Regions from separate parts of the Pseudomonas oplopanacis genome, predicted to be linked through region 4. Evidence: predicted binding sites of a transcription regulator. Region 4 holds the regulator's gene; each other region holds the start of a gene.

Region 1 (7,375 bases), on a different contig from region 4:
AACATGCCGGTGATCAACGCATAGTTGAGCAGGAAGTTGGCCACGGTGCCGCCGAGGCTGATGACCATCACCGGCGTTGCGCGGCCGATGGCGCTGGTGAAACCACGCAACGCCATGAAACTCAGGTAACCGGGCAGGGCGAACGGCAGGATCGTCAGGAACTGCCCGGCAGCGTGGACGTTGGTTTCGGTCTGGCCGAACAGCAGCAACACCGGTTTGAGGTTCCACAGCAACAACCCGGCCACCAGCGCCATCAACCACGCCAGCCACAATCCGGCCTGGGTCAGTCGTGCCGCGCCGACAATGTCGCCCGCGCCCTGACGAATCGCCACCAGCGTGCCGACCGCCGCAATCACACCGATGCAGAAAATCGACACGAACGAGTAAGTCGCCGCACCCAAACCACCGCCGGCCAACGCTTCGGGGCTCAAGCGCGCCATCATCAGGGTGTCGGTGAGGACCATCAGCATGTGCGCCAACTGCGAGGCAATCAGCGGCCCCGCCAGCCGCAGGATGGCCCAGAGTTCAATACGCGCTGGATGCTTCATGGTCATCACGCTCGATTATCAAAGAGGTCTAGAAAGCGTCGATTCTCGGCGCTTCACGGGGTTAACACAAAGGGATAAAAAGGATGGGTAGCATGAGTCAGACTCATGCTGGACAGATTCTGCTACGGTAGCCGGATTGCGCTATAGGAGCTTTCCTCATGTCCCGTCGTCTTCCTCCCTTGTATGCCTTGCGCGCATTTGAAGCGGCGGCGCGGCATAGCTCGTTCACCCGCGCGGCTGAAGAACTGTCGATCACTCAAAGCGCGGTGAGCCGGCATATCCGTACCCTCGAAGAGCACTTCGCCTGTCGGTTGTTTCACCGCAGTGGGCGCAACTTGCAACTGACCGAGTCGGCGCGGTTGATCCTGCCGGGCATTCGTGACGGTTTCACCGCCCTGGAACGCGCCTGCAATACCTTGCGCGCCGAAGACGACATCCTGCGCATGAAAGCCCCGTCGACCTTGACCATGCGCTGGCTGCTGGCGCGGCTCAGCCGTTTCCGGCACCTGCAACCGGGCAATGAAGTGCAGCTGACCAGCGCCTGGATGGACATTGACTCGGTGGACTTCAACCAGGAACCGTTCGACTGCGCCGTGATCCTCAGCAGCGGGCATTTTCCGCCGGACTGGGAGGCCACGCTGCTGTTCCCCGAGGAGCTGATCCCCGTCGGCGCGCCGAATCTGCTGAACGATCAGCCGTGGGACGTCACGCGCCTGGCCAGCACCGAGTTGTTGCACCCGACACCGGATCGGCGTGACTGGCGCAGTTGGCTCGACCGCATGGGCCTGACCGATCAGGTCTCGCTCAAGGGCGGCCAGGTGTTCGACACCTTGGAATTGGGCATGATCGCCGCCGCTCGCGGCTACGGCGTGTCCATGGGGGATTTGCTGATGGTGGCGGAGGATGTTGCGCAGGGACGCCTGAGCCTGCCGTGGCCGACGGCGGTGGCCAGCGGTGAGAATTACTACCTGGTCTGGCCGAAAACCCGCCCCGGAGGTGAACGTTTGCGCCGGCTCAGCGATTTCCTGCTGGGTGAAGTCCGGGCTATGGATTTGCCGGTTGTGCAGCGTCTGAGCTGAATCGATAGAGCCCTCGCAGTAGAGGCCTTGCGCCATATCCCTGCTAATTACTCAAGTATTCAGTTTTGCCGCCGAAAATCTGCAGGTGGAACCTTCGTGCAGGTTCGACGCTTTTCCCCATTATCTGGAAAATTTTGCTGAGTGTTCAGCCCGATCAAGCAGGATCAGGTTGCTCGGCCAGGAGCTGTCATGTCTCAACCCCGTGCCCGGATCGCCTCACAGCTTGGTCTTGCGCTTGCCGTGATACTGGCGATTGTCATCACTGGCAGTACCGTGTTCGCCCTGCGTTCGCTGGACACTGCCAACCTCGCCACCCGCGAAGAGCACCTGGCCAGTGAAGCCCGGTTGCTGGCCGATCAGCTGAGCACCTTTCACGGCACCTTGCGTGAAAGCACCCAGCGCCTGGCCGGTCTGTTCGAGAAGCGTTTCAGCGTCGGTCTGAGCGTGCATCCGGATGAGCCGGTGGCCGTGGCGGGCACGCAGACCCCGGGCTTGCACCTGGGTAGCGAAGTGTTGAACAACAACTTCAAGGAAGTCGACGAGTTCAAGCAAATGACCGCCGGTGTGGCGACGTTGTTTGTGCGCAGCGGCGAAGACTTCATCCGGGTCAGCACTTCCCTGACCAAACAGGACGGCAACCGCGCCATCGGCACGCTGCTCGATCATGCTCACCCGGCGTATGCACGCTTGATGGCGGGGCAGAGCTACGTCGGTCGCGCCTTGCTGTTTGACCGCTCCTACATGACGCAATACACCCCCGTGCGCGACAGCAGTGGCAAAGTGATTGCCGTGCTGTTCGTCGGGTTCGACTACACCGACGCGCAGAACGCGCAGTTCGACAACCTCAAGCGTTTCCGTATCGGCCAGACCGGCTCCTTGGCGTTGCTCGATGAGCAAAGCAAATGGCTGGTGCCGATTTCGGGTGTGCAAGCACTGGATCAAGCCGTCCCGGCCATCGTCGGGCTGGCGAAGACACCGGGCAAAGGCCAGTTCTGGAGCGACAAATCCGAGGATTTCTACAGCGTGTCCGTGCCGTTCGATGGCGGCCCCTGGTCGGTCGTGGCGAGCATGCCAAAAGCTGAAATCAGCGCGGTGACCTGGAGTGTCGGCATTCAATTGGCCATCGGCAGTCTGCTGGCAATGTTGATTGCGGTTGGATCGGCCGTCTGGTTGCTGCGCAGTAAACTCGCGCCGCTGGGTGATCTGGTGCGTCAGGCCGAAGCGTTGGGCGCCGGTGATTTGAGCGTGCGCCTGAACGTGGCGAGCAATGACGAGATCGGTCAACTGGCCCGCGCGTTCAACCAGATGAGCCAGGCCCTGTCGACCATGGTCGAGCACATCCGCAAGGCCTCGGCCGAGGTCAACAGCCGCGCCCAGGCATTGTCCGGTCTGTCCGGTGGTGCCTATGAAGGGATGGAGCAGCAGTCCGGCGAGATCACCAGCATGGCCGGCGCCGTGGAGGAATTCAGCGCCACGTCCCTGAACATTGCCGACAACATGGGCAGCACTCAGCGCCTGGCCCAGGAAAACGCCCAGCAAACCCAGATCGGTCGTACCTCGATGGACGAAGCCTCTGCATCGCTGGAGCAAATCGCCGGTGCGCTGAACAGCACCGCGACGGTGATCAACACCTTGGGCCAGCGCTCACAGGAAATCGGCGGCATCGTTGGCGTGATTACCGCGATTGCCGAGCAGACTAACTTGCTGGCGCTGAACGCCGCCATCGAAGCGGCCCGCGCCGGTGAGCAGGGCCGTGGCTTTGCAGTGGTGGCCGATGAGGTGCGTAACCTGGCGTCGCGCACTCGTCAGGCCACTGACGAAATTTCCGGGATGATCAGCAGCATCCAGCAGGAAACCGGCAATGCCATCAGCACCATGGAGCAGGGCAATGTGTTGATGCAGGAAGGCCTGTCGCGTAACGCCAATGTGGCTTCAGCTCTGGCGCGGATCGATGAGCAGAGCCGTTCCGCCGGTCAGCAGTTTGCGGCGATTACCACCGCGACTCAGGAGCAAAGCAGCACTGCGACGTTGCTGAGCAGCAACCTGCAGAGTATTGCGTTGGCGAACAGTGAGCAGCGTGAGGTGGTGTCGAACTTGGCGGTGACGGCCAAGGAACTGGAAAGCCTGGCGGCGGACTTGCGCCAGGAGGTTGACCGGTTTCGTTGAGGCGCCGCTGAAATAGCTTTCGTCGGAACGCCGCCCGGAGCAAGCTCGCTCCCACACTGGATTTGTGATCGACACAAAACCCCTGTGGGAGCGAGCCTGCTCGCGAATGGGATCACCTCAATTCAGGATAAATCCCCGGCTAGTCGCACTTGGCATTGCTCGACACTTCCTTGGTCGCCTGTTTCAGCTGGCTACCCAGTTCTGCCGCATTGGTGCTGCTGTAAACCCGGCCACCGGTGTTTTCAGCGATGCAGCGTGACGGGCCACCGGCGCCGATTTTCACTACGTTGACCCTCAGGCGCGGTTGTTCCCTGGCGATTCGGCGGGACACCGCGCAAGCGTCTTTCTGGCAACCGTCCTCACCGTCGACAAACATCACGATCACCGCATCGTTATTGCGCCCGTCGACCGTGCTCGCCGCATAGGCCAGGCTGTCGGCCAGCGGTGTACCGTCGTTGGGCACCAGGCCGCGGATCCCGTTGATCAACCGCTGACGGTCGCCGAACCTGAACACGCCCTGGTCCGGTGTTCTTTCGCAACCGGCGAAGGTGATCAGGCGCGTGTCGATCTTCGGATCGAGCCCGTTGATCATGCCGGCCAGCGAGTCCTTGGCGACGTCCATGCGACTGGGTTTGGCGAAGATCGCCCGGGTGCGGTTCACGTCCAGGTACTTGTTCATCTCATTGCCGAAGAACCAGTCCTCATCGGATTTCACCGACCTGATGTTCAAGTCCATCGAGCCCGAGGTGTCGAGTACCACCACAAATTGCGGAGGCACGGCATCCGGCGCTTTTTTACGGCACGCGTAGTTGTCCAGCGTCGGGGCTGGAGGTGGCGGCGGTGGTGGCGGTGGCGGTGGCGGCGCGGCCGGTTTTGGAGGCGGGACCGGCTTGGGTGGCGGCACTGGTTTTGGTTCGGGCACCGGTTCTGGTTCCGGAACAGGTTCCGGTTCTACGACAGGCTCGGGAACGGGCTCAACCGGTTTCTCGACAGGCGTCACCACTGGCGCGACCGGCGCAACCGGTGGCGCCACGACCACCGGTTCACGGTGCAGGAACCACCAGAGCCACAGCGCCAGCAGCAGCAACAGCAGCGCAAGCAAGGCCGCCGCGATCCACCAGCCACGACGCGATGGCGGTACGACCGGCACCACGGGAACCACCGGCGGCACGATCGGCTTGGGCGGACGCTGGTGCCAGCGCACCACCAACGGCTCACCGTTGAGGCTGTAGAGTTTGTCCAGCTCAGGCGTGCCGAGCAGGCTGCGCAGGCCTTCGGCTTCGGTCGGTTGACCGCGTCGTTGCAGTTCGTCCGCCAGCTGTCCGAGGGACGTCTGACGCACTTCATAGGTTTCCAGCAAACGTCGTTGCGCGTCCTCGTTGAGGTCGGCGTAGGGCGTGGGTTGGCCACCCAGTTCGGTCCACCATTCCAGCACGTCACCGCTGCCCATCCGCGGGATGGCAAACAGGCTGGCGACGGTCGGCGGAAAGTGTTTCTGGATGAGGGCGACTTTGGCTTGCAGCGCACTCATCCCCTCCGGTGTGGCTTGCGCATCCCTGATGACCCGCTGCATGACGACGATTCCTGAAAAAGTGCAGGCCTCCATCGAGAGGCCAGCGGGGTGAAAAGTTACTCTTCGTAGCCGAGGCTGAATTGCAGCTGATTGACCTTCTTCTGCAACGCCTTCAGCTCTTGCTGCTTGGCCGCCAGGGTTGCGGGCGTCGATTTGGTCATTGGCGCCGCTTGCGAAGCCTTGAGCTGCTGCTCCAGGCCGGCAATCTGCTTCTGCACCGAGCTTTCATTGGCATGCCGGGTCTTGAGCGAGCTCAGCAGTTGCCCCAGCGATTGATTCAGCGCCGCCTGGGCTTTCTGCTGGCTGGCCAGGTCAGTCTTGGTGCTGAGCTGCTGGGCCTGAATGTTCTCGTACACCTGACGGAACATCGCGTTTTGCTGGCGGGACTCGCTCAGGGCCAGTTCCTTCTGCTTGACCTGATCGCTGTAACCACCGGAGTAGTCGCAGTTCATCTTGGTCAGCATGCTGCTGTCGCGATTGGTCGCATCGCATTCGCCCGGCTTGGTCGCGCAACCGCTCAAGGCCAGGACGGCGGTGAGGACCGCCAGTTGTCGTAACGTCATGTGCTTAGCCCAGGGTGATAGCGGAGCGTTGGCTGTACAGACCGTCGACTTCCTTCTGCAGGGCGGCGACTTTCTGGTTCAGTTTCATGATGTTCATGTCCACCTGCTTGATCTCGGCACCGGAAGCGCCTTGTGCACGTTCGGCGTCTGCCACTTTGGTGTACTCGGTGACTTTGGTGCGCATGTTGCCGAGGTCTTTGCGCAGGCGCGCGATGTTCGAATCAATCTCGGCGATTTGCACCTGGGCCTTGGCCTTGTCGACCTTCTTGTTGGCGATGTCCTTTTTGATCTGGGCGATTTGCGCCTGATCGTCATTGATCACCTGCTGAGCGGTCGCGGTACGGGCGATCACGTTCTGCGTGTCCAGTTCGACGTCGCTGTTCATTTTAGCCAGGCGGGTGGTGGTGTCGGCGTATTCGCTGCGACGCTGATCCAGATAGTAGTTCGCGCCCATGGCCACGCCACACGCGGTAATACCGGCGGCGACGGCGCACACGGCTTTGTTGCTGCTGTTGGACAGCGCGCACGCGAGGATGCCGACACCGGCGCCCATGGCGCAGGCCTGGTAACCGGACTTGCTGAAGAACTCGGCATCCTGGCCCTGGGTCAGGCGCGGGTCGGCCCCGCCGCTTTCGCCGAGCATGGAGCTACCGGTGTTGGCGCAACCGGTCAGCAGCAAGCTGCCGGCCAGTACGAAAGCGATCTGTAGTTTGAAGCGAGTCCAAAGGCTGCGCGACATGGTGAAACTCCTGATGACGGTGTTGACGTGTTGTTATTGAGTGACGGCTTTGCAACTGCTCAGCCAGGCTTCAGTGTCGATCTTCTGTTTTTGCAGGAACGCTTTCTGATTGGCCCAGTGGGTGCGCAAGTAAGGTTTCAGGTCTTGCAGCTGTTTGTTGCGGGTGATGATTTCTTCCATCACCGGGACCTGTGTTTCAAGCAGTGGCTGGCCGTACAAGGTCGCCGATTCCACCAGGCTGCTGGCGTAGTAACGGCTGAGTTTGTGCAGGCGATCCTTCTGCTCGTCGAGCTTGGTTTTACGCATGTCGCAGCTCGCGTCTTTGTCCGCGCTTTCGCAATTGAGCTTGTAGTTCTTTTGCAGGAAGTCCACGTACTGGCCGTCGTCGAGCATCTTGGTGCACAAGAATGCGCCCAGATTGAGGCTGGCGCGAATCGCCTGGTCGCGGGTTTCTTCCTGCTGCTGGTTGCTGGCGCGCAATTGGTTCTCCAAGGCCTGGAGTTTTTCCTTGAGTGCTTTGTCTTCGACGCCCGAGGCCAGGCTGTTCAGGGATTGCACCGTGCCTTTGTCGGCGGATTCGGTTTCCTTGCTGCCGGTGCCGAGTTTCTTCCAGCTGGATTCAATGCTGGCGACCCGCTCGCGAGACGTCAGGGTCGGGGAAACCATGACCAGGCGCATGCCTGTGGTTTTGTTCTTCACCTGGCCGT
Region 2 (7,375 bases), on a different contig from region 4:
ACGCACGGCTTGAGCGACGTACGCGGGCAGGTGAACCAGGCATTGGCCGGTTCGCCGCTGGGGCCGGTGCTGGTGTCGGCCATGTCACTTTCCGGCAGCGCCATGGATTTCACTTTGCCCGGAGTCGGCTGTGACCAGTACAGGGCGAAACGGCCCTTGTCGTTGCTGCCGAGCTCCGCCTGGCCGGTGAACAGTTCGTCCTTGCCGTCCAGCGCATTGGCTTCGAACACCAGCGACAGGCCGAGCAGTTCCGGGTTGGCTTGCAGAGCCGACTTGACCTGGCGGGTCAGGTCTTCGCGCAGGTCGAAGGCGTCCAGGAAGCGCTTTTCCGCCTGATCGCGCAGGAACAGCACCTGACGCGAGAAACCATGGCCATATTGATAGGCGTCCATGAACTGCTGGCGAATCAGCAGCGCCTGGTTTTCACCCTGGGATTCGATGCGCGCCTGGGCGGCTTCGGTGAGCATCTCCATGCTTGAGGCTTTCACCATCGCGGAGCTGTGCTCCATGCGGTACAGCGAAAGCCCCACCAGCAGGGTCACGATGCCGGCCAGGCAAAGCCCGGCCAACAGGGTGATTTTCCATTGGATGGAAAGTTGTCTTAGTGACATGGAGACGTCCTTTATTCGATAAATATCTGAGACTTTGCACTGTAGCGGCCGCAAATCTGCTTTCTTTATCCCTTTGGCAAATATCGAAACCCGCGATTGGCTGTGGTGAAAGGGGGGCACTATTGTGGCGAGGGGGTTCACTGTCCGTTACATATCGCCAGACCCTCGCGCTTTGACACCGAGCCCACTCTGCGGCACAGTGCGCGCCCTCTAATAAAACCCATTCCTTAATCCGCTGGCGGCTCTTCGCAGACTGCCGGCTGAGCTCATTTCGCTTGCCTTGAGGTAACGATGATTAATGCTGTAATCGCCGCGGTCGGCATCATGCTGATTCTCAGCCTGTCCCGCGTGCACGTTGTGATCGCGCTGATTGTCGGCGCGCTGGTGGGTGGCCTGACCGGTGGCCTGGGCATCGACGCCACGCTCAAAGCCTTCAACAGCGGCCTCGGCGGCGGGGCGACGGTGGCGTTGTCCTATGCCCTGCTCGGCGCGTTCGCCGTGGCGATTGCCAAGTCCGGCATGGCCCATGCCCTGGCGGACAAGGCCCTGGCGATGGTCGATCGGCAACACGCCAGCGGTGGCGGTCAAGTCAAGTGGCTGCTGATCGGTTTGCTGTGGGTGGTGGCCATCGCTTCGCAGAACATTCTGCCGATACATATCGCCTTTATCCCCCTGCTGGTACCGCCGCTTTTATACGTGCTGACCAAGCTGCAACTGGATCGCCGCTTGATTGCCTGCGTGATGACCTTCGGTTTGATCACCCCGTACATGTTCCTGCCGGTGGGCTTCGGCAACATCTTCCTCAACGAGATTCTGCTGGCCAACGTCGCCCGCAGCGGTGTGGACATCAGCGGCATCAATGTCACCCACGCCATGGGCATTCCGGCGCTGGGCATGGTGTTCGGCCTGGCGGTGGCGTTTTTCAGCTACCGCAAGAAGCGCGTCTATGACCTGGAAAAAATCGAGCAAGTCGAACAGGTCGCGGTGCAGTACAACCCGCTGAGCCTGATGGTCGCGGGCGTGGCCATTGTGGCGGCCTTCATTATTCAGTTGCTGCTGGACTCGATGATCATCGGCGCCCTGGCCGGGTTCCTGATTTTCTCGGTGTCGGGCATTGTGAAGTGGCGTGAAACCGACGACCTGTTCACCGAAGGCATGAAGATGATGGCGATGATCGGCTTCATCATGATCGCCGCCTCCGGCTTTGCCGAAGTGATGAAAGCCACCGGCCAGGTGCAGACGCTGGTGGAATCCTCGGCCTCGTGGATCAACCACAGCAAGGGCATCGGCGCCCTGTTGATGTTGCTGGTCGGTTTGCTGGTGACCATGGGCATCGGTTCGTCGTTCTCCACCGTGCCGATCCTGGCGGCGATTTTCGTGCCGCTGTGCGTGCAGCTTGGGTTCAGCCCGCTGGCCATCGTCTGCATCGTCGGCACGGCCGGCGCCCTGGGTGACGCCGGCTCGCCAGCCTCTGACTCGACGCTGGGCCCGACCTCGGGTTTGAACATCGACGGCCAGCATCACCACATCTGGGACACCGTGGTCCCGACGTTCCTGCACTACAACCTGCCGCTGCTGGCGTTTGGTTGGGTGGCTGCGATGATTCTCTAACCCCGTTCTTCCTCATCACAGTGGACTAAATGTGGGAGCGAGCCTGCTCGCGAAAGCGGTGTATCAGTCAACATCAACATCGACTGGCACACCGCTTTCGCGAGCAGGCTCGCTCCCACAGGGGACCGCGCTCAACTTTTGGCCCGGCGTGCCGTTAAAGCCTTTAACCACGCCAACAAAACCAAAAGAGTGAACCGTCATGCGCATGAGCCTGAAGGCTAAAGTCCTGTCCCTTGCCGTTCTTCCGGTGTTGCTCTTTGCCCTGGTTATCAGCCTGACCACGCTGTTCGTGCTTCAGGAACAGGCGCACAAGGAAGTCGAGGAAACGCGCCAGCGCCTGCTCAACGACGCCAAGGCCACTCTGCAAAGCTACGTGGCCGTGGCCATGACCACGATCAAACCGCTCTACGACGCCGCCGCCCCCGGTGATGATGCCGCGCGGGCGCAGGTGATCAAGTTGCTGTCGAGCATCACCTACGGCAAGGAAGGCTACTTCTTCGGCTACGACTCCAACACTGTTCGCCTGTTCAAGGCCAACAGCCCCGAAGGCGTGGGCCAGAGCTTCAAGGACAACCGCGACCCGAACGGCGTCTACGTCAACCGCGACCTGGTGAAAGTCGCCAAGGACGGGACGCACTACCTGCAATACAGCTCGCCGCTGCCCGGCAACACCCAAGTGCTGGTGCCTAAACTGGGCTACACCGAATACCTGTCGAAGTGGGACATGGCGGTGGGTACGTCGGTCAACCTCGACGGCATCGAAGCGCAAGTCGCGCTGGTGGAAGCCAAGGTTCAGGAGCGCATGGAAGGCGTGCTGCTGAGCATCGTCGGGATTGCCGTGGTGGTGCTGTTGGTGATCGCGGCGGTCGGCATGCTGCTGGCCAACACCATCCTGCGCCCGTTGAACATGATGAAAGCCAACCTCGATGACATCGCTGCAGGCGAGGGCGACCTGACCCGTCGCCTGACCATCACCAGCCAGGATGAGCTCGGCGAACTGGCGGGCTCGTTCAACCGTTTTGTCGACAAGATCCACAGCCTCGTGCGTCAGATCACCGAAATGACCACACAACTGACTGGGCTGGTGAACCAGGTGTCCGATCAGGCCCAGCGCTCAGACCAGGCCATGGAGCGTCAACGTCACGAGACCGATCAGGTCGCCACGGCGATCAACGAAATGTCGGCAGCGGCGCAGGAAGTGGCCAAAAGTGCGCAAAACGCGGCAGTCGCGGCGCAGCAGACCGACGAAGAAGGTCAGGCCGCCAAACGCGTGGTCGCGGGCAGCATCGTCAAGATTCATGCGCTGGTGGACGACATCCGCAGCAGCGGCGTATCCCTGGACAGCTTGCAAAAAGACGTGTCGTCGATTGTCAGCGTGCTCGGGGTGATCCGTTCGATTGCCGATCAGACCAACCTGTTGGCGCTCAACGCCGCCATCGAAGCGGCACGCGCCGGTGAAGCAGGCCGCGGGTTTGCGGTGGTGGCCGATGAAGTGCGGGCGCTGGCCAGTCGCACGCAGATCAGCACCCAGGAAATCCAGAGCATGATTGACCGCTTGCAGGCCGGGACCCAATCGGCGGTGGAAGCCATGCGCCGTTCCAGTGAAGCGGGTGACGGCACTTCCGCCCAGGCCAATGAGGCGGGCGCCTCGCTGGACACCATGGCGCAGTTGATCGGCACTATCAATTCGATGAACGCACAGATCGCCAGCGCTGCGGAAGAGCAAACGGCAGTGGCGGAAGAGATCAACCGCAGCGTGCATCAGATCGCGGTTGCCGTGGACAATGTGGCGGATGAAACCCAACTCGGTGCGCAGACGTCGCGCAGCCTGGCAGACCTCGGCCAGCGCCTCGGCAAACTGGTCGGCCAGTTCCGTATCTGACACTCACAAAACCGGTGGGAGCGAGCCTTTGTGGCGAGGGAGCAAGCTCCCTCGCCACAGGTGATTACGGTCTGTCCCAGTACGGAATCGGCCCAAAGCACTCGACAAAGAAATCAATCACCGTGCGCACCTTCACCGACAACCGTCGGCTGCCCGGCCATAACACCGCAATCTGCTGCGGCTCAAGGCTGTTGGATACCTGAAAGTCCCCCAGCACTGGCACCAGCGTGCCTTCGCGCACCGCTTCACCAATCAGCCACGACGGAAACATCACCAGCCCCAACCCTTGTTCAGCCGCTTGAACCAGGGTGTCGGCGTGGTTGCCGGTGATCGGGCCTTTGACGGAGTAGGGCGTCCAGTCTTGCTGATCCTTGCGGAAAAACCAGCGTTGCAAGCCGGTCGCACCTTTGTAGGCCAGGCATTGATGCGCCGCGAGGTCTTCAGGGCGTTGCGGCGTGCCGTGGCGTTCGAGATAGGCCGGGCTGGCGGCGACTTGAAAGCGGTGCGGCGCGAGGATCCGTGCCTGCATGCTGGAGTCGTGCAGCGGGCCGATGCGAAACAGCAGGTCGGCGCCTTCTTGCAGCGGGTCGATGTAGTGGTCGGTTTGCTGGATATCCAGTTGCAACTTGGGATAGCGCTCGCACAATTGTCCCAGCCACGGCGTCAGGTGCCGTTGGCCGAACACCACCGGGGCGTTGATCCGCACCAGTCCGCTCGGTTCGCTTTGCTGTTCCTGCAAGGCTTGCTCGGCTTCCTCCAGTTGCACCAGCACCAGTCGCGCATGATGACCGAGCATGCGCCCGGCTTCGGTGGGCGTGACGGCGCGGGTGTGACGGTAGAGCAATTGCTGGCTCAGGGCCTGTTCCATCAGTTGGATCTGCCGGGAAATCGAAGAGGGCGCCAGGCCCTCGCGCCGCGCCACTTCGGAAAAACTGCCGTGGTCGAGCACGGCGACAAACAGCCGAAGTGCCTTGAATCCGAGTTCGTTGAGACCGTGCATGTTCGTCCTGCTGTGCGAGTTGCGCAAAAGTGTTGTCAGGATGCTCCCATTTATCGCAAAGCTCTGCCACTGGATAATGCCGGCCATTGTTTCTACAGGCAGGTTTCCCTTATGCAAGCGTCTTCAATTGACACCGCGGTCACCCCCGCGACCAAACCAGGGCTGCGGCTATTGCTGTTGCCGCTGGTGATCCTCGCCGGCATGGGCCTTTCCGTGGAGGCCGGGTTGCTCGGGCCGCTCGGGGTTCAGGTCGGGCATTTATGGGCGACGTTGAGCATCTTCGGGGTCGGCTCGGCGATTCTGTTTTTGCTGCTGTTGTTCAGCGGCCCGCAACAGGGCCCGGCGTTGAACACCTTGCCGCGCTGGCAGTTGATCGGCGGCTTTCTCGGGCCGATCTATGTGGTGGTGCTGACCCTGGCCACGCCGCACATCGGCATTGCAATGACCATGATCGCGATCCTCTGCGGGCAGGTCGGCAAAAGCGTGCTGATCGACCACTTCGGCTGGTTCGGCGCCGCTCGCAAAAAGGTCAACGGTGAACGCTGGCTGGCGTTGCTGTTGATTGTCGTGGCACTTGTTCTGATCGCTCGGGGTTGATGATGAATCTGATTATTTTGTTGGCCGTGATCGTCGCGGCCGGTGCGGTGTTGAGTGTGCAGGCGGCGATCAATGGCCGTCTGGGCGAAACGGTTGGCGTGTTGCGCAGCAGTTTGCTGACCTTCGTGGTGGGCGCGGTGGTCACCGGGCTGCTGATCCTGTTTTTCGAACCGGCGCAGGCCGTGAGTTTGTTGGACGTACCGAAATGGCAGCTCAGTGGCGCGCTGTTTGGCGTGGTGTACATGATGGTCATGGTCGGCGCGGTGCCCAAGGTCGGCACGGCGGTGGCGACCGTGGCGGTGATTGTCGGGCAACTGGGCATGGGCATGCTGATCGACAATTTCGGCTGGCTGGGCAATCCGGCCATCGACCTGTCGAACAGCCGGATCGTGGCGATGGTGTGCCTGGGGCTGGCGTTGGTGTTCATGTATCGCAGCAGCACCCGGCAGGCCTGACACAAACTCCTACACTGGTAAGACGGGCCGCGTGTGCGGCACCCCGACGACCACACCAATGGAGTCCGACTCATGATCAGCAGTGACAGTATCTGCGATTGTCCCAAATGCTCGTGCAAGCTGGGCGAGCATCCGATAGCGCGCCACGGTAAACACTATTGTTGCGAAGCCTGCGCCAAGCACCATGAACATGGCGAAGAATGCTCCAGCAAGGGCTGCAAGTGTGCTCATGAGAAGTAGTGCTTAAACCTGATCAGAAGGATGAGTGTGGCGAGGGAGCAAGCTCCCTCGCCACAGGTATTCATTTGTTCTGTTTTATTAACTCGTCGGCCGCCACTTCACATTCTCGACCCCGAACTTTTCCGCCATCGGTTTGCTGGTCTTTTGCACCTTCTCTCGGCCGAATCGCGGGATCCTGCCCACTCCGGCGTCGCAGCTTGCCCAATGCCAAGCCTCCGCGTTGTCCATCTTGTCCAGGCGGATGATGAATGACTTGGGGACGCCATGAAGGGTGTATTCAATGACGAATAGTTTTGCGTTGTTCATAAAGCCCGTATTCCTCCCTGTGGTAATAGAAGGATCGTTGGGGTTACGGAAAATTCAGTCTTATTGTCAGACGGCGGCGGCCAGTGGCGACAAGGCCGTGGGCTGGTTACCATGCAAGACCTGAAAACCTCAATGATTGCTGCCCCATGGCCCTTGCCGCGCCCCCTGATCTGAGTGACACCGATGTGCCCGTGCAACCGCTGGCGCGCACCTATCCGCGCGGCTTGTTTATCGAGCCGCACGAGCATGTCTGGGGCCAATTGCTGTATGCAATGAGCGGCGTGATGTGGGTTGAAACGCCCCATGAGGCGCTGGTGGTACCGCCGCAACGGGCGGTATGGCTACCGCCGGGCGTGCCTCACGGGATTCGTGTGGTCTCGGACTTGCAGATGCGCAACATCTACCTGCGACCGTCATTGGCGGCCACACTGGAAAAGAGTGTTCAGGTGATTGAGGTCGGCGGTCTGCTGCGGGAGCTGATCGTCGGGCTGGTGGAGCAGGGCGAGGAAGGGGCTCCGGAGTATTACGAAGCGCTGGTCGGCCTGGCGCTGTTGGAGCTTAGACGAGCCAGGCGTTCTCTGTTGAAAATCCCGTTGCCGGATGATTCCGACCGGCGCCTGATGAACCTCTGTCAGGCGGTCATGGCCGCGCCATCGCTGGACATCCCGTTCGA
Region 3 (7,375 bases), on a different contig from region 4:
GGTTGGCAACCGTGCCGTGCAGGTGCGAGCCGGAGAAAATCAGCATCTCACCGGTGTTGCCGGCGATGCGCACTTCGGATGCGGTATTGATCGCCTCCAGTGGCACCGGGTGCACGCGGACTTCCTCCTTGAGGTTGTCCTTGGCCTTGTGCCGCTGGTTGCTGATCCAGTCGTTGAGGCTCCACTCGCTGGAGGTGTTCTTCACCGGCACGTCGAAGTAACCGGCGTTGATCATCATGGTCTGGTCGGGGCGAATGGTGTGCACCGGCATCCAGGTGTTGATCTGGCAATCGACGCTGCCGTACCACGTGTCGCGGTGCGGTTTGTAGGCGTAGCTGACGCCGGCGTGCAGGTAGTCATAGTTCGGCACCACGCGGATGCGCGGCACGTCGAAAATGTACTCGCGCGGGTCGACGCCGATCTCGTCGATAAACGACAGGATCAGGTCCTTGGCGCGCTGGCTGTTGGTGAACTGGCCCTTGAGGCGCGTCACCAACACCACGAATTCTTCCACCGGCATCAGCGTGTGCAGGGCCTGGTGGTTGGTCTCGCCGTCGAAAGCGGCGGTGATGCTTTCCTGAGCGAACGCACACAGCTCTTTGGCCGCGCGCAGCTGAGTGTTCAGGAAGATGTCGCCGGCGTAGATGGCTTCTTTGAAGTCAGCTTTTTGCTGAAGCTGATTGATATACAGATTCACGATTCCACTCCTGAATACATCGAGTCTCTTAAGAATCGGCAACACGTTAGCAAACTGAAGTGCTAACTGGCGGGTGGTGGATCAATAAATGCGTAATCGCCTGTATTTGCGACGAAATGCTTTTTACCCGGCAAAAAAAACCTGTGGGAGCGAGCCTGCTCGCGAAGAGGGAGTGTCAGTCGATACATCTGCAACTGACAGACCGCCTTCGCGAGCAGGCTCGCTCCCACAGGGTCTTGGGTTGGTCAGAAGATTTGGGTGAACAACCAGTACAAGCTGCCCGACAACAGGATCGCGGCCGGCAAGGTCAGCACCCACGCCATCAGCAGGTTGCGGATGGTCTTCATCTGCAAGCCGCCCCCGTTGGCGACCATGGTCCCGGCCACGCCCGACGACAACACGTGGGTGGTCGACACCGGCAAACCGAACATATCCGCCGCGCCAATCGTCAGCATCGCCACGGTTTCCGCCGAGGCGCCTTGGGCGTAGGTCAGGTGCGTCTTGCCGATCTTCTCGCCGACCGTCACCACGATGCGCTTCCAGCCGACCATGGTGCCCAGGCCGAGTGCAATCGCCACCGCGATCTTCACCCACAGCGGAATGAAGCGCGTCGAGTTGTCGATCTGCTGTTTGAACAGCTGCAGCTTGCCGCTGGTGTCGGCGTCGAAATTACCGACCTTGTTCTTGTCCATCAGGCGAATGGTTTCGCTGGTCAGGTACATGTCGTTTCGCACGTTGCCCACGGCCTCGGCCGGCACTTTGGCCAGCGAGCCGTAACCCTTGACCTGCGCGCCGATGCTGCCGGTGAGGGCGGCGAGCGCCGGCACCAGTTGCGGCGTGGCTTCCTTGCTGCGCACGTAGTCGGACAGGATCGGACGCGGGTCGGCCGGGGCCGGTTGCGGTGCAGCCTTGACCAGCGCTTGCTGGGTGACTTCCGCGACGGCGGCGAACTGCAACGCCTGGTCTGCCGGCATCGTGCGGTTCAGTGCATAAGCCATGGGCAGCGTGCCGACCAGAATCAACATGATCAGGCCCATGCCTTTCTGGCCATCGTTGGAACCGTGGGCAAACGACACGCCGGTGCAGGTCACGATCAACATGCCGCGAATCCACCACGGTGGCGGGGTGTTGCCTTCGGGGGCCTTGTACAGCGAGCGATTCTTGACGAACGCGCGCAGGGCCAACAGCAGCAACGCGGCGAAACCAAAGCCGACCAGCGGCGAGAGCAGTAACGCGTAACCGATCTTGGTCGCCTGCGCCCAGTCCACGCCGCTGGTGCCGTCACGGCCGTGCATCAGCGCGTTAGCCACGCCGACGCCGATGATCGAACCGATCAGCGTGTGCGAAGACGAGGCCGGCAAACCCAGCCACCAGGTGCCGAGGTTCCACAGGATCGCGGCGATCAGCAGGGCGAAGATCATCGCAAAACCGGCAGAGGAGCCGACTTGCAGAATCAGTTCCACTGGCAGCAAGGCAATGATGCCAAATGCCACCGCGCCGCTGGACAGCAGCACGCCGAGGAAGTTGAAAAACCCGGACCACGCCACCGCGAAATTCGGCGGCATCGAGTTGGTGTAGATCACTGTCGCCACGGCGTTGGCGGTGTCGTGGAAACCGTTGACGAATTCAAAGCCGAGGGCGATCAGCAGCGCCACGCCCAGCAGCAGAAACGGGGTCCAGGTGGTCACCACTGTGCCGAGTTCGTGCATGTCGTGCATCAGGCTGTAAGCGGTGAACAACAACCCGATGGCCAGCACGCCGAAAAAAATCACCAGCGTGAACACGCCGGGTTTTTTATCGAATTGGGGTCTGGCGCTGCTGCTAGCGGACGCCTGAGCATCGGCGGGGTAGGAAGGAGTAGCCATAACGGACAATCCTGATGAGGTAGGTGTGTCAGTGATAGTCGTTGCTAATTGTTACAGAGAGACTGCGTCAGGTCAGGGTTTGGGGTTTTTGCTTGTCCGTTAATCAGAATTCACTTGGCCAGGCACGACCTGTGGCGAGGGAGCTTGCCCCCGCTGGGCAGCGAAGCGGCCCCCGACTTTCTTCAGTCAAACGGTGTTGGCAGGTTTTGCGACTGATTCGCAGCCGAGCGGGAGCAAGCTCCCTCGCCACAGGGGATTGGTGGTGCTTTGAGGCTCAGTAATCCTGGCGCTTGCGAAACGCCCAGCGTCCGGCCAGCACGGTAAAGGTCGCGACCAGTGCCACCAGAATCCAGAACCCTTCAGGGTCTCCGGACAGAGGGATGCCGCCAACGTTCATGCCAAAGAAACCGGCAATGATGTTGATCGGCAACGCCAGCACCGTGACCACCGTCAACGTAAACAGTGTGCGGTTGCTCTGCTCGTTGAGGTTGGCGGCGATTTCTTCCTGCAACAGCTTGATCCGCTCACCCAGCGCCGTGAGGTCGTTGATGATCAGCGCAAACTCCTCGGTGGACTTGCGCAGCTCCTTGACGTCCTCCTTCTGCAGCCATTGCGGCGGCCGATTGAGCAAGCGCAGCAACGAACCCGGTTCCAGCGCAAGCAGGCGTTGCAGGCGCACCAGCACCCGGCGGTTGGCGCCCAGTTCGGCGCGGTTGGTCGACAGCCGCGAGGACAACAATTCATCTTCGATCTGATCGACACTCAGGCTGGTCTTGCGCACGATTTGCGTCAGCACCTCGCCCTGATCGCGCAGCAAGTGCACGAGCAATTCCAGCGGCGAACGGAAACATTCACCGGCCTTCACCGAGGAACGCAGCTTGTCCACCGAGTGCAGCGGTTGCAGACGCGCGCTGATGATCAACCGACTGCGGGCGCACACCCACAGCGTCGAGACATCCGAGGAGACCATGCTGCTGAGGTTGAACACCACATCGTTGACCACCGCCAGCAAGGCCGAATCCACGTGTTCGATACGCGTCGAGCGCGAACCTTCGTGCAGCGCTTCGAAAAACTCGTCCGGCAATTCCAGATGACTTTTCATCCAGCGCTCGCACGCGGCGTGCGCCAGGTTCAGGTGCAGCCAGAGGAATTCTTCACTGTCGTCGGGTTGTTGCAGGCATTGCAGCGCCCTGGCCGAATCGATCTCGCGACCGCGTTCACCAGGGCGAAAACTGAACCCGTAGAGCAGGCCGAACAGATCCGTGTCGCGATGGCTTTGGTCGATGCTGTGGTTCATGAGTGCTCGCAAGGAAGGCGCCTGTCGCGGGCTTTACAGGTTCACTTGAGCCGCATCATCGCAAGGATTTTTGACAGTGATGTGACAGCTTGATGAAGGCCAAATAGTGGCGCTACCGACGGTCGGAATCGATTAAAGAACCGCTCTGGCACGCCGATCCCGCTTACGTTAACGTGCGCGCCTTTGGCCACGAGCCAAGGTCGCAGACAGGGATGTCCGGACACCTTTCACGCCTTGTTGCGGCGTGTCTCACCCCTGTCATGAGTATCACTCGATGCTGCAAAAATCCCTGAGAGCACAAATCCTCGCTTTGTTGAGCGGCAGCCTGCTGGCGATGTTGCTGATCGCTTTGGCTTGCTTTCACTTCCTGTCCAGCGGTGTTCAGAGCTACGCGAACCTGATCGATGGCCCGTTGCACACTTCCCAGTTGATCGATGAAGCCAACCTGCAATTCAAGGTGCAGGTTCAGGAATGGAAAAACGTCCTGCTGCGCGGCAAGCAACCGGCGGACCTGGACAAATACTGGAAGCAATTCGAAGACCGTCAGCGCGATGTGCAAAGCATCCTCGGTGAACTGGCCGGGCAGAAGGGCATCGAGCCGCAACTCAAGACCCGCATCGAACGCCTGCGTGATGAACACCGCTTGCTTGGCACTGCTTATCAGAAGGGCCGCGATGCCTACGTCGCTGCCGGTGCCGACCCGACTGCTGGCGACAGCGCCGTCAAAGGCGTGGACCGCGCCGCCAGCGATCAGATGAGCGAACTGGTCGCCGAACTGCGCAAGCAGGGCGCCGAGCAGTCGAAGCTGATCAGTGCCGACGCTGACCGCACCGTGTTGCTCGGGATCATCGTGATGCTCGCCTCGGGCTTGCTGGTTGGTTTGTTGAGCCTGTGGCTGGTCAACCGCAACCTGGTCGAACCAATTCGCAAACTGATCGACTATGTGGCGCAACTCAGCCAAGGCAAGTTCGCCGATCGCGTGGCCAGCACCCGTCAGGATGAGCTGGGCAAACTGGCGGTCGCCGCCAATACCCTGCGTGACTTCCTCGCCGACACCTTCAGCCGTTTGCAGCGCAGCGCCAAGGACCTGGACAGCGCCAGCGGCGAACTGAACTCCATCGCCACTCTCATGGCGGGTGGCACCAACGAGCAGTTCAACCGCACCGATCAGGTGGCCACGGCGATGAACGAAATGTCCGCCACCGCGCAAGAAGTGGCCCGCCACGCCGCCGATGCCGCACGCGCTGCCGACGACGCTGACCAGTCCGCGCAGCAGGGCGAAAAAGTCATGCAGGGCACCATCCACACCATCACCCAGATGCGCGGCGAAATCGCCAACACCGCCACGGTCATTCGTCAGCTGGAAACTGACAGCGGCCGTATCGGCAAGGTACTGGAAGTGATTCGCGGCATCGCCGAACAGACCAACCTGCTCGCGCTCAACGCCGCCATCGAAGCGGCCCGTGCCGGTGAAGCCGGGCGTGGTTTTGCGGTGGTCGCCGATGAAGTGCGCAGCCTGGCCCAGCGCACGGCGGCGTCGATCATCGAGATCAACCAGATCATCCAGACTGTGCAAACCGGTGCGGTGGACGCGGCGCAGGCGATTGAAAGCGGGCAGTCACGCAGTGAAGAAAGTGTGCAGCAAGTGACCGAGGCCGGCGCCATGCTGGAGCGCATCACCCAGGCGGTCGAAGCGATTCGCGACATGAACCGCCAGATCGCCACCGCTGCCGAAGAGCAGACCTCGGTCGCCGAGGACATCTCGCGCAACCTCACCGAGATCACCAGCATCGCCAGTACCAATCTGGACAACGTGCAACGCACCGAAGCGGCAAGCCACAACCTGCACGGCTTGTCGTCGCAGTTGAATGACGTGACGGCGCGTTTGAGCGCGTAAGGCCAACGGCTGTGTACCGGCTCGCTTACCAAGTCGGTACACACTCGATCTCAAGTGCGGCTTGGCCATGTCGATGAGGGAGATACCCAACACCCACAGTGGATAAATCCCATGGTCAGCATCACCTCGGTATCGATCAACCAGACCCTCACCACTTCCACCAGCAAAACCGCGATCAGCGATCCCGCCGCCGACACCTCCGTCACCGCCACCACCGCTACGCCTTCCGACGACACTAAAGTGGCCGCCGGTGGCGCTCCCGCGTCGAGCGACAGCAGTTCCAGCAGCAGTGAAGAATCCGATGCAGTGAAAACCTTGCGCAAGCAAATCGCCGAGCTGCAAAAGCAGATGCAGGAACAACAGCAACAGCTGCAAGCGGCCCAGGCGAAACAGGAAGATGCGGACGCCAAAGCGGCTGATGTCGCGGCGGCTCAATCGCAGGTGGCGACCACGGCGGGTTCGTTGCAGACGGCGACGGCGGCGTTGTTGCAGGCGTTGCAGGATTCCGATTCGAGCACGTCGGGTTCGCTGGTCAGTACCAGCGCCTAAGCCTGCACCGGCAGGCTGAAGGTAAACGTCGTGCCCTGTTGCGCAGTCGAGACCACGTCCAGTTTTCCACCGTGGGACTGCGCAATCTGACTGGCAATGTACAAGCCCAACCCGAGGCCGGTCTGCGGCGTATCGCTGGCCGGTCGCGAGTAGGGGCGGAACAGATACGCCAATGCGTCCTCGGCAATCAGCCCCTGATTTTTTACGCTCAGGATGAAATGCCCTTCGTTGATCTGCGCATCGACCTCGACCGGACCTTGGGGATCGCCGTGGGCTACCGCGTTTGCCACCAGATTGGACAGCAACTGGGCGACCCGCTCGCGATCACACGCGACGTTGTGCAAATCGCCGATGGACGAGGTTATGACCCGGTCCGGGTGAACACTCTGAACCTCGGAAATCACATGCCCTAGTACCGCATCCAGATCCGCGCACGGTTCGATGTTCACCGGAATGCCGCTGCCAAAGGAGCCACGGGCGAAATCCAGCACGTCATCGACCAGGCGTGTGGCGCGTTGGGCGCTGGTAAGGATGTGCCGGGCCCGTTGCTGATTGGCCGGCTCAGGGAGTTTGCGCAGGAGCATTTCGGCGCCGGCGCTGATGGCAAACAACGGGTTGCGCAAGTCATGGCCGAGCACAGCGATGAACTGTTCGCGCAGTTGCGAGGTTTCACGTTCCTGCTTGAGCGCCGCTTCGGTGTGCTGCTGGTTTTCTTCAGCTTCGATTTGCAGCGCGAGCATCCGGGCGAAGGATTCCATGGTGCTCTGGATCGTGCTGGATTTGAGCGGCGCCGGGTTGGGATCAAGCGCGCAGATGGTGCCGAAAAAACGCCCGTCGGTGCGGAAGATCGGCACCGAGATGTAGCTTTCGAACTGGTAAATACGCGGTGTGTGGTGATTGTGGTAGAGCGGGTCTTCACTGGCCTTGTCGATCACCACCGACTGGTGGGCCTGACGAATTTCGTGGCACAGGGTCGTGACCAGGTCCAGCTCACCGCCGACCTGCAGGCCGAAATTCAGTTGGTCGAGTACGGCACAAGCGGTCCAGGAGCTTTCTGTCACACGCGCCAC
Region 4 (7,375 bases):
CCCTTCCAGACCGAGCAAGCCTTCCTTACGGGCCGTCAGGCTCCAGTTCACCACGCGATCGATGCCACCGGCCAGGTCAACGCGTGGCGGAAACAGAATCCAGCCAAGGATTTGCATGGCACGCTTGAAGGCGCTCATCGGCGATTGCAGCAAGGCTGCGCCGATGGTGCCACCGAGGACGATCAAGGCTGCCGGGCCGTTGGCCAGCGCGCCGAGGTGGCCGCCTTCAAGGTAGTTGCCGCCAATGATGGCGACGAACGCCATGATGATGCCAATCAGGCTTAAAACATCCATCAGATACACGCCTCGACCAGGTGCTTGCCAATATCTTCCAGCCCATAGATCGCGTCGGCGAGATCGGCTTTGACGATGGCCATCGGCATGCCGTAGATCACGCAGCTGGCTTCATCCTGAGCCCAGATCGCACTGCCGCTCTGCTTGAGCAGGCGAGCCCCTTCACGACCGTCGGCGCCCATGCCGGTCAGCACGACCGCCAGAACTTTGTCGCCGTAGGACTTGGCCGCTGAACCAAAGGTGATGTCCACGCTGGGTTTGTAATTCAGACGTTCGTCGCCCGGCAGGATTTTCACCGCGCCACGGCCATCGATCATCATTTGTTTGCCACCCGGTGCCAGCAACGCCAGGCCAGGACGCAGGATGTCGCCATCCTCGGCTTCCTTGACGCTGATGCGGCAGAGCTTGTCCAGGCGTTCGGCGAAAGCCTTGGTGAAGGCCGCCGGCATGTGCTGGATCAACACCAGCGGTGCCGGGAAGTTGGCCGGCAACTGGGTCAGCACCCGTTGCAGCGCAACCGGACCGCCCGTGGACGTGCCGATGGCCACCAGTTTGTAGGCCTTGCGTTTCGGTGCAGGCGACGATGGGCCGGACGACACAGGCGCATGGGTGCGTGCCGGAATCGGTGCCGGCGCAGGACGCGACGGTGCGTGGCTGCCGTAACTGCTGGCGCTGGCAGGCGCAGGCGTCGGGGCAGGTGCGGCGACCGGGGCCGGTGCACTGTAGGTATTGGCGCGACGGTTACTGCGCGAAATGCTCAGGATCTTTTCGCACAGCAGTTGCTTGACCTTCTCCGGGTTTCGGGAGATGTCTTCGAAATTCTTCGGCAGGAAATCCACGGCGCCGGCATCCAGCGCATCGAGGGTCACCCGGGCGCCTTCGTGCGTCAGCGAGGAGAACATCAAAACCGGCGTCGGGCAGCGCTGCATGATGTGTCGCACGGCGGTGATGCCGTCCATCATGGGCATTTCGTAGTCCATCGTGATCACGTCCGGCTTGAGGGCCAGGGCCTGATCGATCGCCTCTTTTCCGTTGGTCGCCGTTCCGACGACCTGGATATTCGAATCCGCTGAAAGAATTTCCGAGACGCGGCGGCGGAAAAACCCCGAATCGTCCACCACCAGGACTTTGACTGCCATAAACACTCCGTTAGACGGAGCGAGGCTCAGTCGCCCCGCTCCACCAGAATCAAATACGCCGCGTGGCGTAACGCTTGAGCATGCTCGGAACATCGAGAATCAGCGCAATGCGGCCGTCACCGGTGATGGTGGCGCCCGACATGCCCGGGGTTCCCTGGAGCATTTTGCCCAATGGCTTGATGACCACTTCTTCCTGGCCCACCAACTGATCGACGACAAAGCCGATCCGTTGCGTGCCCACCGAAAGGATCACCACATGGCCTTCGCGCTGCTCTTCGTGAGCGGCGGAGCTGACCAGCCAGCGCTTGAGGTAAAACAGTGGCAGCGCCTTGTCGCGCACGATCACCACTTCCTGACCGTCCACCACGTTGGTGGTCGACAGGTCGAGGTGGAAGATCTCGTTGACGTTCACCAGCGGGAACGCAAACGCCTGGTTGCCGAGCATGACCATCAGCGTCGGCATGATCGCCAGGGTCAGCGGGACCTTGATGACGATCTTCGAGCCCTGGCCTTTGGTCGAGTAGATGTTGATCGAACCGTTGAGCTGGGAAATCTTGGTTTTCACCACGTCCATGCCCACGCCACGACCCGACACGTCGGAGATCTCGGTCTTGGTCGAGAACCCAGGCGCGAAAATCAGGTTGTAGCACTCGGTGTCGCTCAAGCGATCCGCCGCGTCCTTGTCCATCACACCGCGTTTTACCGCGATGGAACGCAGGACGTGCGGGTCCATGCCTTTGCCGTCATCGCTGATCGACAGCAGGATGTGGTCGCCTTCCTGTTCCGCTGCAAGGATCACCTTGCCGCCACGGGACTTGCCCGAGGCTTCGCGCTCTTCCGGCGACTCGATGCCGTGGTCGACCGCGTTGCGCACCAAGTGGACCAGCGGGTCGGCCAGGGCCTCGACGAGGTTCTTGTCGAGGTCGGTTTCTTCGCCGACCAGTTCCAGGTTGATCTCTTTCTTGAGCTGGCGAGCCAGGTCGCGAACCAGACGCGGGAAGCGTCCGAAGACTTTCTTGATCGGTTGCATCCGGGTCTTCATGACCGCGGTTTGCAGGTCAGCCGTGACCACGTCGAGGTTCGACACAGCCTTGGACATGGCCTCGTCGGCACTGTTGGCACCCAGGCGAACCAAACGGTTACGCACCAGTACCAGTTCGCCGACCATGTTCATGATTTCGTCGAGACGCGCGGTATCGACCCGCACGGTGGTCTCGGCTTCGCTCGCCGGTTTTTCCGGCGGCGGCGCAGCCGGAGCACGGGCCGGGGCCGGTGCAGCGGCGGCAACCGGTTTCGACGCCTCGACTTTCGGTGCCTCGGCTTTTGGATCTGGCACCTTGGCCACGGGTGCCGCTGCCTTGGCAACGGGCGCCGCAGCAGTGACAACAGAGCCTGTCGCCACGTCGGTGAACTTGCCTTTACCGTGCAATTCGTCGAGCAGCGATTCGAACTCGTGATCGGAGATCAGATCCCCGCCCGCCGCCGCTGCGGTTGGCGCAGGTGTAGCTGGTACCGAAGCAATGGCCGACTCCAGCGCATCCACCGCAAAGTTGCCCTTGCCGTGCAGCTGATCGAGCAGAGCTTCAAATTCGTCGTCGGTAATGTCGGAGCTGTCGCCCGCCGCTTTCGGCGCAGCCGGTGCCGCTGGCGCTGGGGCCACGGCGTCGACGGCGAACTGGCCTTTGCCGTGCAGTTGATCGAGTAATGACTCGAACTCGGCATCGGTGATTTCGTCGCTGGCAGCGGCATCGCTGGCAGGCGTTGGTGCAGCCACTGGCGCTTCGGCCTGAGCCTTGACGGCATTCAGCGAGTCCAGCAGTTGTTCGAATTCGTTATCGGTGATGTCGCCCGATTCGCTTTCGGCGGCAGGTGCTTCAACCACTTCAGCAACCGGTGCAGCTTCATCTGCGGTTTGCGGCTCGGCCAGACGGGCCAGGGCCTCCAGCAATTCAGGTGTCGCAGCGGTGACCGGGCTACGCTCGCGGACTTCGCCGAACATGCTGTTCACCGCGTCCAGCGCTTCGAGGACCACGTCCATCAGTTCCGAATCGACGCGACGCTCACCCTTGCGCAGGATGTCGAACACGTTCTCGGCGATGTGGCAGCACTCCACCAGCTCGTTGAGCTGGAGGAAGCCGGCGCCCCCTTTTACAGTGTGAAAACCGCGAAAAATTGCATTGAGCAAGTCCGCATCATCCGGTCGGCTTTCCAGCTCGACCAGTTGTTCGGACAGTTGCTCTAGAATCTCGCCGGCCTCAACCAGGAAATCCTGAAGGATCTCTTCATCGGCGCCGAAGCTCATTAAGGGGGTGCTCCTACAGGTCTAAAAACCTAAAAAACCTAGAATGCTGAAACGCTAAAATCCCAGGCTGGATAGCAAATCGTCCACATCGTCCTGACCGGACACAACGTCTTCTCTTTTATCGGCATGAATCTGCGGACCTTCACCCTGAGAGAGATGTTTTTGTGGATCTTTTTCGGCGAGCATCGATTCACGGTCATGTTCGATACCCGCAAAGCGGTCTACCTGGCTGGCCATGAGGACGAGCTTGAGCAAATTGCTTTCAACTTCGGTGACCAACTGGGTCACGCGCTTGATCACCTGACCGGTGAGGTCCTGGTAATCCTGAGCCAGCAGGATGTCGTTGAGGTTGCTCGACACCGTGCGGTTGTCCTCGGTGCTGCGTGTCAGGAAACCGTCGACGCGGCGGGCCAGCTCACGGAACTCTTCAGCCCCGACTTCGCGGCGCATGAACCGGCTCCAGTCCGTGCTCAACGCCTGGGCTTCTTCGCTCAGGCTGTTGACCAGCGGCGTGGCGCTTTCCACCAGGTCCATGGTGCGGTTGGCCGCGGCCTCGGTCAGCTTGACCACATACCCCAGGCGCTCGGTGGCGTCCGTGATTTGCGACACTTCCTCGGCTTGCGGCATGTTCGGGTCAATCTGGAAATTGACGATCGCGCTGTGCAGCTCGCGAGTGAGCTTGCCCACTTCCTGATACAGGCCACGGTCACGGGTCTGATTGAGCTCATGGATCAGTTGCACAGCCTCGCCGAACCTGCCTTTTTCAAGGCTGGCGACCAGTTCGACGGCATGTTTTTTCAGGGTCGATTCAAAATCGCCCTGTGAAGATTCTTTATGCTCCATAGCTCCCCCGTGGCGCAGTGGATCAACCGATGCGTTCGAAAATCTTCTCGATTTTTTCTTTCAACGCCTGGGCCGTGAAGGGTTTGACCACATAGCCGTTTACGCCGGCCTGGGCCGCTTCGATGATCTGCTCGCGCTTGGCTTCAGCGGTCACCATCAGCACTGGCAGGTGCTTGAGCTTTTCATCGGCGCGCACGTGGCGCAGCAGATCGATACCGGTCATGCCAGGCATGTTCCAGTCCGTTACCAGAAAGTCGATGCTCCCGCTGTTGAGAACCGGAATGGCAGTAGTGCCATCGTCAGCCTCGACCGTGTTGGTGAACCCAAGGTCACGCAACAGGTTTTTTATGATCCGCCGCATCGTTGAGAAGTCATCAACGATGAGGATTTTCATGTTCTTGTCCAATTCGACCTCCAAGCAGTCTTAAACGCGCCCAGCACCTGGACGCGCCATTTCAATCAATTCGGCAATTCACTCGATGACTGTCTGGAGCACAACAGATCGCGACCGGTGCCGTTCAAATCCGCACCAGCCCCGTTCGCAGTGTCCCCACACTGCCTTCAGCGCGCTCGCCACTCCCCCAAACGCCCCCGCAAACGGGCCGCGCACTGGCTGTGTAACTGGCTGACCCGCGATTCGCTGACCCCCAGGACCTCACCGATTTCCTTGAGATTCAACTCTTCGTCGTAGTACAGCGCCAACACCAGTCGCTCGCGCTCCGGCAAATTGGCAATCGCGTCCGCCAGCGCCGCCTGGAAGCGTTCATCTTCCAGATCGCGTGACGGCTCGAGATGAGCACTCGCGCCATCCTCATGCAGCCCTTCGTGTTCGCCGTCCTGCAACAGATCGTCGAAACTGAATAAGCGGCTGCCCAGGGTGTCGTTCAAAATCCCGTAATAATCGTCGAGACTCAATTGGAGTTCGGCCGCAACCTCGTGATCTTTAGCGTCACGGCCGGTTTTAGCTTCAATAGAGCGAATTGCGTCACTGACCATACGGGTATTTCGGTGGACCGAGCGTGGCGCCCAGTCCCCCTTGCGTACTTCATCGAGCATGGCGCCGCGGATTCGTATGCCCGCGTACGTCTCGAAACTTGCGCCTTTGCTGGCGTCGTATTTGGTCGACACTTCAAGCAGGCCGATCATCCCGGCCTGGATCAGGTCTTCAACCTGGACACTGGCCGGCAGACGGGCCAGCAAGTGGTAAGCAATGCGTTTGACCAGTGGCGCGTAACGCTCGATCAGCTCGTACTGCGCGTCACGTGCCGACTTCTTGTAGAGGTTGTAGCCACTGGCTGTCATAGGACGGGTCCTGCGGTCTGTTGCACGAGGCGCTCGACGAAAAACTCAAGGTGCCCGCGCGGGTTGGCAGGCAGCGGCCAGGTATCAACTTTCTGCGCGATGGCCTTGAACGCCAGGGCGCACTTGGAACGCGGGAAGGCTTCATACACGGCACGTTGTTTCTGCACAGCCTTGCGCACGCTTTCGTCGTAAGGCACCGCGCCGACGTATTGCAAGGCCACGTCGAGAAAGCGGTCGGTGACCTTGGTCAACTTGGCGAACAGGTTGCGACCTTCTTGCGGGCTCTGGGCCATGTTGGCCAGGACGCGGAAGCGGTTCATGCCGTAATCGCGGTTAAGCAGTTTGATCAGCGCGTAGGCGTCGGTGATCGAGGTCGGCTCGTCGCAGACCACCAGCAAGACTTCCTGCGCTGCGCGAACAAAACTGACTACCGAGTCACCTATGCCCGCAGCGGTGTCGATCACCAATACGTCGAGATTGTCGCCGATGTCGCTGAAGGCCTGGATCAGTCCGGCGTGTTGAGCCGGGCTCAAATGAACCATGCTCTGGGTGCCAGACGCGGCCGGAACGATTCGAATACCGCCCGGGCCCTGCAACAGAACGTCGCGCAGCTCGCAGCGGCCTTCGATCACGTCGGCCAGGGTACGTTTGGGTGTCAGTCCCAGCAGGACGTCAACGTTCGCCAGGCCCAGGTCAGCGTCCAACAGCATGACGCGACGGCCGAGCTCAGCCAGGGCCAGCGACAAATTCACTGACACGTTAGTCTTGCCGACGCCACCTTTGCCGCCGGTCACCGCGATCACCTGTACGGGATGCATGCTGCCCATGTTATTTCTTTACCTTGTCTTGCATAGACGGAGGCCACATTACTGGCTGCGCGTTCGCAAATGGAACAATGCATGGCAGACCATCGATGTAGGTACAAAAACTGTTCATTACTACCTTAGCCAACCTGCTTGGTCGGGCTGTGGTAAATATCAGCGAACATGTCAGCCATGGCTTCTTCGCTGGGTTCTTCCTGCATTTGTACGCTTACGGCGCGACTGACCAACTGATGACGGCGCGGCAGATGCAAATCATCCGGGATCCGCGGGCCATCGGTCAGGTACGCCACCGGCAATTCATGACTGATCGCCAGGCTCAGCACCTCGCCGAGACTTGCCGTTTCATCCAGTTTAGTCAGGATGCAGCCAGCGAGCCCGCAGCGTTTGTAACTATGATAAGCGGCTGTTAGAACCTGTTTTTGGCTGGTGGTTGCGAGCACCAGGTAATTTTTTGATTTGATGCCACGCCCGGCCAGGCTTTCGAGCTGCATGCGCAGGGCTGGATCGCTGGCCTGAAGGCCTGCGGTATCAATCAGCACCACGCGTTTGCGCAGCAGTGGCTCCAGCGCCTGAACCAGCGATTGGCCCGGATCGACGTGGGTCACCGACACATTGAGAATGCGCCCCAGCGTCTTGAGCTGCTCCTGGGCGCCAATGCGAAAGCTGTCCAT

What was found. Region 4 encodes FliA, which starts transcription of late flagellar genes. Its sites were predicted from a motif close to CTAAAGTTTNNNNNNNNNNNGCCGNTAA; they were not measured.
Region 1: a site for FliA is predicted at 1,678-1,705, ahead of ACWKV5_RS13860 (methyl-accepting chemotaxis protein). Genes of this name have one in related genera too.
Region 2: a site for FliA is predicted at 2,353-2,380, ahead of ACWKV5_RS19655 (methyl-accepting chemotaxis protein). Genes of this name have one in related genera too.
Region 3: a site for FliA is predicted at 3,992-4,019, ahead of ACWKV5_RS14080 (methyl-accepting chemotaxis protein). Genes of this name have one in related genera too.

Annotation. Positions count from the first base shown of each region.
Region 1 is NZ_JBSKHV010000005.1:337,958-345,332, forward strand. It holds gene ACWKV5_RS13850 (NorM family multidrug efflux MATE transporter) at 1-548, opposite strand, end outside; gene ACWKV5_RS13855 (LysR substrate-binding domain-containing protein) at 707-1,627, shown strand; gene ACWKV5_RS13860 (methyl-accepting chemotaxis protein) at 1,817-3,793, shown strand; gene ACWKV5_RS13865 (vWA domain-containing protein) at 3,933-5,366, opposite strand; gene ACWKV5_RS13870 (hypothetical protein) at 5,423-5,929, opposite strand; gene ACWKV5_RS13875 (zinc ribbon domain-containing protein) at 5,934-6,668, opposite strand; gene ACWKV5_RS13880 (SUMF1/EgtB/PvdO family nonheme iron enzyme) at 6,702-7,375, opposite strand, start outside.
Region 2 is NZ_JBSKHV010000010.1:45,152-52,526, forward strand. It holds gene ACWKV5_RS19645 (methyl-accepting chemotaxis protein) at 1-611, opposite strand, end outside; gene ACWKV5_RS19650 (Na+/H+ antiporter family protein) at 906-2,222, shown strand; gene ACWKV5_RS19655 (methyl-accepting chemotaxis protein) at 2,422-4,104, shown strand; gene ACWKV5_RS19660 (LysR family transcriptional regulator) at 4,169-5,104, opposite strand; gene ACWKV5_RS19665 (DMT family transporter) at 5,216-5,701, shown strand; gene ACWKV5_RS19670 (DMT family transporter) at 5,701-6,156, shown strand; gene ACWKV5_RS19675 (metallothionein) at 6,229-6,396, shown strand; gene ACWKV5_RS19680 (DUF6555 family protein) at 6,475-6,702, opposite strand; gene ACWKV5_RS19685 (AraC family transcriptional regulator) at 6,849-7,375, shown strand, end outside.
Region 3 is NZ_JBSKHV010000006.1:16,483-23,857, reverse strand. It holds gene ACWKV5_RS14095 (hypothetical protein) at 1-697, opposite strand, end outside; gene ACWKV5_RS14090 (inorganic phosphate transporter) at 943-2,562, opposite strand; gene ACWKV5_RS14085 (transporter) at 2,837-3,859, opposite strand; gene ACWKV5_RS14080 (methyl-accepting chemotaxis protein) at 4,134-5,756, shown strand; gene ACWKV5_RS14075 (hypothetical protein) at 5,868-6,305, shown strand; gene ACWKV5_RS14070 (GAF domain-containing sensor histidine kinase) at 6,302-7,375, opposite strand, start outside.
Region 4 is NZ_JBSKHV010000002.1:662,510-669,884, reverse strand. It holds gene ACWKV5_RS07435 (flagellar motor protein) at 1-294, opposite strand, end outside; gene ACWKV5_RS07430 (protein-glutamate methylesterase/protein-glutamine glutaminase) at 294-1,433, opposite strand; gene ACWKV5_RS07425 (chemotaxis protein CheA) at 1,483-3,735, opposite strand; gene ACWKV5_RS07420 (protein phosphatase CheZ) at 3,790-4,578, opposite strand; gene ACWKV5_RS07415 (chemotaxis response regulator CheY) at 4,601-4,972, opposite strand; gene fliA (RNA polymerase sigma factor FliA) at 5,140-5,880, opposite strand; gene fleN (flagellar synthesis regulator FleN) at 5,877-6,707, opposite strand; gene flhF (flagellar biosynthesis GTPase FlhF) at 6,824-7,375, opposite strand, start outside.